Regions from separate parts of the Moritella viscosa genome, predicted to be linked through region 2. Evidence: predicted binding sites of a transcription regulator. Region 2 holds the regulator's gene; the other holds the start of a gene.
The links. The regulator LexA, encoded in region 2, represses DNA repair genes until DNA is damaged. The targets are predictions, from matches to a motif close to TACTGTATNNNNATACAGTA.
Positions count from the first base shown of each region.

Region 1: a site for LexA is predicted at 1,478-1,497, ahead of BT797_RS19810 (YebG family protein). Genes of this name have one in related genera too.

Region 1 is NZ_FPLG01000118.1:24,287-27,493, reverse strand. It holds gene BT797_RS19825 (MlaD family protein) at 1-63, opposite strand, end outside; gene BT797_RS19820 (paraquat-inducible protein A) at 50-673, opposite strand; gene BT797_RS19815 (paraquat-inducible protein A) at 660-1,268, opposite strand; gene BT797_RS19810 (YebG family protein) at 1,516-1,827, shown strand; gene proQ (RNA chaperone ProQ) at 2,033-2,665, shown strand; gene prc (carboxy terminal-processing peptidase) at 2,779-3,207, shown strand, end outside.
Region 2 is NZ_FPLG01000097.1:95,346-98,552, reverse strand. It holds gene BT797_RS14670 (chemotaxis protein CheA) at 1-208, opposite strand, end outside; gene BT797_RS14665 (response regulator) at 211-573, opposite strand; gene BT797_RS14660 (STAS domain-containing protein) at 583-870, opposite strand; gene lexA (transcriptional repressor LexA) at 1,136-1,759, opposite strand; gene plsB (glycerol-3-phosphate 1-O-acyltransferase PlsB) at 1,957-3,207, shown strand, end outside.

The DNA of each region.
Region 1 (3,207 bases), on a different contig from region 2:
ATGTAACACTGCTTTAGGTGCGTCACAGTTATCCGGCATTTGTGGTTCGTTATTTTCTTTCATTTTTATGGTTTAAATCCCAAATTAAACGTGTATCAAAACTTTCTGCGGCAAGTATTGTTAATATAACAACCAAACCAAAGCAAGTTGCTCCGTACCCGGGATCAACTGAGAGTAAATTTCCTCGGTTAATCACCGCGACCATAATCGATATAACAAACAAATCCATGATGGACCATTTTCCGATCCAATGAATTGCATTAAATAATAATAATTTTCGTTTTGGTGTAATAAATATTTTATTTTGAATCGATAATAAAATCAGCATTAAGCCGATTATTTTGAATAAGGGAACTAAAATAGAGGCTATAAATATAATGATCGCAATACCTAAATTGTCACTTTTTGCGAGAGCAATGGTACCAGACATAATGGTGTCTGGCGTCGACTGACCAGTACTTGTTAGTGTACTTATCGGTAAAAAGTTGGCCGGAATCATCATGATTGTAGCGGTGATCAAAAGTGCCCATGTTTTTTGGATACTACGTGGTATACGAAAATGAACACGCGTAAAACAGCGCGGACAACGATGCCGTCTAATATCCTGTTTTACACTAATTAATAAGTTACATTCATGACATTTGGCGATTTGATTATCTTTAGCGTTTTGCATTTTTTTCCATTTTCTGCCAGAAGATTTCTAGATTGAGCCCATACATGATAAGACTAGAAACAAACATAAGTGAAACAAAGCTAAGTAAACCTAGCTGTAATTCGATATCAGCAATGTCAGAAAGTTTAAATACAGCGATCAAAAAACTAACGAGATAAACTTCTAACATGCTCCATTCGGTAAAAAACTTAACGAGTTTAAGTAATAATATGAGCTGTGGTGTATTACGTTTAGTCAGTAGTAATAAACAAGCTTGTGCGAGACAAGATAAAAATAGAAAGGGCGCAATAAAGCTACAAAAAATAACGAGTAAACCGACAAAGTAAAACTTTTTTTGTAATAAGGCCCACGCGCCTTGAATGAGTGTCGCTGATTCTTCAGCCCCTAGCATGGTGATAGTGAACATTGGAAACACATTTGCAATAACAACAAGTATAAGCCCCGTTAATGAAAGAGCTAATACGGAACTAATGGAAAAAGCATTATTTGTATATAATAGCGTGTTACAGCGGGGGCACAGCGCATGCCTATTTTTTGCAATCGGTATATGATCAACAATAAGATCACATTTATTACAGACATTAATATTCGACATTTAAACCCGCCAATAGTTGATTCACTATGCTTTTAAAGTTAGCACGATCATATTGCGTTCATTAATAGCATTATTTTATTGCAAATATCAACAGTACCACAAGTTTATCCGTCATGATGTTGATTATAATATGAATGAATTAGTCTGTCTTAGCTTGAATCAAGCATATTTTATCGGTGGTGACTTGAATTAACAGGAAATACTAAATACACTGTCATAATATACAGTGTATTTAGGGAATTAGTTCATGGCCGTAATAGTAAAGTATGTAGTAGAGCGAAATGGTGTGGAAAAAATGGTATCTACAAGTAAAAAAGAAGCGGATGCATATGACAAGATGTTAGATGTTGCAGATGGTCTTACAGACTTTATCGGCACGTCATCTCTTGGAATTGATGACCGCCTTACAGAAGAGTTAGCATTATACTTAGCACAAAATAGTGCATCGCTACAGGTCATCTTAAAAGGTGGCAAATTAAAAGCGAGTGAAGAGAAAGAAGAAAAGGCTCCAAAAGCTAAAAAATCGTCAAAAAGCACGGTTGGAAAAGAAGCGGCTTAATCTTTCGTACGCTTAATTATTGTTTGTGAAAGCATAAAAAATCACCGGAAGAGTTATTTTTTAACACCTTTTTGGGCTAAGTTAGCGGATTAAAGATAGCATTTAATTGCAATCGCTCTATAATAGCGATAAATTTTATACATGCGATATAGCAAGATTACAATTTTGTTATATCAGAACAATTAGAAGTAATTTAAGGTAATTCATGGAAAACATTGAAAAGCTAAAAAATAGCAAAGAAGTTATCGCTTATTTGGTAGAAATATTCCCAAAATGTTTCACTGCAAAGGGCGAAGCTAAACCGCTAAAAATTGGCATTTTTCAAGATCTAGCTGAACGTCTAAAAGAAGATAGTAAAGTTAGTAAAACATTATTACGTACGGCACTTCGTCAGTATACTGCAAGCTGGCGTTACCTTCACGGCGCTAAAAAAGATGCTGTACGAGTTGACTTAGATGGCAACGACGCAGGTGTTTTAGATGCAGAGCACATAGAGCATGCACAAAAAACACTTGAAGAAAGCAAAACTAAATTTTTCGCTGAACGTAATAAGAAAAATGCAGAACAAAAGGCAAAAGCTGAAAAGCAAAAACCTGCTGTTAAAAGAGCACCTAAAAAAGTAGTTAAAAAATCGGCTCCTAAAGCGGATCAAAAGCCTACAATTAAAGTTGAACGTCCTGTAAATGAGTCGGAACTTAAATCAGGTCAATCTGTCAAAGTTGTAATTGGTAAAGCACCGGTACAAGCAACTATCGTTGAAGTATCTAAAGATGGTGTTCAAGTTGAACTACTATCTGGACTTTCTCTAAAAGTAAAAAAAGAGCACCTTTTTGTATAAAGCAATAAGAGTGTTCTGAATTTTTAATAGTTGAGTGTTAGCTAAATATATGAAATTTGGCTAATACTTGACTATTATGGATTTAGCGTTACTTATTCTCAAAAGGATTTTTAATGAAAAAAGTTTTACAAAGAACTTTTATCAGTGCTTCGGTACTATTGGCCACACATGCTTTCGCATTTGATCCCGCCATTTCTATTCAAGAACTCCCTACATTAAAGCAAGAAGCTCAGCATTCTGAAGCAAGTAAACGTCTTGTTAATCTCTTTACTCGTTCACATTACAAATCTATTGATTTTGACAGTGGCTTTGCTGTTGAAGTTTTTGATCGTTATTTAAAGCAACTTGATGCTTATCGCACCATTTTCTTGCAAAGCGATATCGATAATTTTAATAAATATGCACTTTCATTTAAAAAAGATTTCCGTCAAGGTCGCCTTGCACCCGCTTATGATATTTACACAGTAGGGCTTCAACGTCGTTACGAACGCTTTGCATACGCATTAACGCTACTTGATACTGAAATCAAATTTGATCGTGAT
Region 2 (3,207 bases):
CTGCGACATGGGTAAATTCAGTGAGTTCATTAAAACCAAATGTGCCCGCCCCTCCTTTGATGGAATGAGCGACTCGAAAAATAGTATTAATGACTTCGCTATCAACTGAGCCAGGAGATAACTTTAGCAGTTCGGCTTCCATCACCTCTAACCCTTCGACACATTCTTCAATAAATACATTCTGGAATTGTTTAAGATCGATATCCATTCTTACCCCAATACTTTTTGCACGGTAGCAATGAGTTTTTCAGGGTTAAAGGGTTTCACTATCCAACCTGTCGCGCCAGCAGATTTACCATCCATCTTTTTGTCACTGCCCGATTCGGTGGTTAACATTAAGATAGGGGTAAATTTATAAGTTTGTTCATTACGTAGTTGCCTAATTAAGCTAATTCCGTCCATACGAGGCATATTGATATCAGAAATTATAAGATCAAAGTGTCCCGTTTTAGCTTTTTCTAATCCATCCACACCATCAACAGCGGCATCCACATGATAACCAGCCTGTTTTAGGGTGAATTGAACCATTTCACGAATGGATACCGAGTCATCGACAGCTAATATTCGTTTCATTAGAACACCTCATACTGATACGTAATTAAAATAAGATTCAAACCCCAGCGCTTTAACAACGGTAATAAATTTATCGGACGGTGATAGAAAGACAAGGGTCGTGTTATGTTTCATTAAATGCTGAGCATAAGCATAAAAAAGCTGGCAAGAGGAACTGTCTATATGAGTAACATTACGCGCATCAAGTACTTGAGAGTGAATGTTAAGAGGAAGCTTATCGAGTGTAGCTTTGAGGTCCGTGATCGATGCAATATCAATCTTCTCACCTAAATCCACGGCAATAGAGTGCTGTTCCATAATAACGAGTCCTATATTTACGCTAACGTATCATCAAACAAACTTAATTGTTTTTCTAACCAATCATGAGTATAGAAAAGGATTAAATAAATAAGCAGAAGATGATCAGAACTGTGATGTTAAAGCAAGATTTGAAAATTATGTCTAAATTTCAATATGGTGATCGGGTAAAGAAGGATAGATAGATAGATAGATAGATAGATAGATAGTCAATAATAGGGTTATTAACTATCTATCTTCAAGTACGATGGGTAATAAGGTGTGATTACATCCAATCGGTATTACGAATAATGCCGACTGCGACACCTTCAATATCAAAACTTTGGAAATTTAAATCAACACGAATTGTGCTCATTTCGTCATTTTCAGGATGCAGTAAAATTTCATTGTCCTGCTGTTCAAAACGCTTAACAGTAACTTCATCGTCAACACGTGCAACAACAACTTGGCCTTTACTGATATTTTTAGTTTTATGTACAGCTAATAAATCGCCATCCATAATCCCTATATTACGCATACTTTCACCACGTACACGCAGTAAAAAATCTGCCGTTGGCGTAAACATTGAAGGGTCAACATTATAGTGTGCTTCAATATGTTCTTGCGCTAAAATTGGCTCACCGGCGGCAACCTGCCCAATTAAAGGTAAACCACTGTCATTACTGGCTTCGTCAGCATCAACCAACAAACGAATACCGCGAGAAGTACCCGCAAGAATTTCGATATGGCCCTTTCGTGCTAATGCCTTTAAATGCTCTTCTGCAGCATTAGGTGAACGGAAACCAAGTTCCTTAGCAATTTCAGCTCGGGTAGGTGGCATACCAGTATTTTTAATATGTTGTTTAACTAATTCAAATACTTCTGCTTGTCTTTGTGTCAATGCTTTCATCATGAACCCTAACTGGTTTTATATACAGTTTCTTGTAATTATATACAGTATTATCAAGTTTGCAATATAAGCCTTGGGTATATCTGGATAATAATGAATTAATCGTTTGCTGGCGCTGAAACACAGATTTATGGCTACACATCTGATATTATTGAAGTAAGCACTCTCGCACTTTAAATAACAGAATGATAACACCTATGCAACAAACACCGTCAATGTTAAGTCGAAGTTTCGTTAACGGCTTAGTTAAATCTCAGTACGTACCAGATAACCCCGTTGATGCGTTAAATCTAGATTTAGCACGTCCTATTGTTTACGCTTTAAAAACTAAATCGATGACCGATCTCGTTGCATTACAACGAGCTTGTAAAGAGCTAGGGTTGCCCGATCCGCTAACACCAATCAAAGTTAACGGGGTCATTATTCCCAGTTATGTTTGCTTAGATAACCCAGCGCCACTCTTCGGCCGAGTAAAAGATACCGACGTATTTTTTGACGAATTTCAACAGCTATTACGTTTACACAAAGATGATAAAGCCCTTGATATTCAGTTAATGCCAGTGGCATTGTTCTGGGGACGCGCACCCGGTAAAGAAGGTCAAATACCACTACTGTCATTAGCAAACAGTATTTCACCAAGCCGTTTACGTAAAACAATCATTGTGGGTCTTAATCGCAAAGATAACTTAGTCCGTTTTAATAAACCTGTATCACTACGTTTCATGGCCGATCAGCATGGCACTGATGAAAAACTGGCGCAAAAATTAATTCGTGTCGCCAAAATCCACTTCAGTCGTCAGAAATTAGCAGCCTCAGGTCCTAAACTACCGAATCGCTATCAACTATTTGAGCAACTGCTACGTAATCCAGAAGTTAAAAAAGCCATCCAAATTGAAATCGCAGAACATAATATTTCAGCGAAAAAGGCGGAGAAACGTGCCAATGATTATATTGATGAAATTGTCAGTGATTTTTCTTATAAACTAGTCAAAAACACCAGTAATTTTCTGGGCTGGTTATGGAATAAAATCTACAGTGGGATCAAGGTAAATAACGCAGAACAAGTGCGTAAACTTGCTGCTGATGGCCATGAAATTGTCTTTATGCCTTGTCATCGTAGCCACATGGATTACTTACTTATTTCTTATGTGATTTACAATGAAGGTTTGATCCCTCCACACATTGCCGCTGGTATTAATCTTAACTTCTTCCCTGCAGGCCCTATGTTCCGTCGTGGTGGTGCATTCTTTTTACGCCGGACGTTTAAAGGCAATAAACTTTACGCAACTATCTTTAGAGAATATCTAAGTTTGTTATTCTCGAAAGGCTATTCTGTTGAGTTCTTTACCGAAGGTGGCCGCAGCCGTACAGGACGCTTATTACCGCCAAAAACAGGTATGCTTAACATGACCTTACAAGCGATGTTAAGAGAGCAAAGCCGACCAATT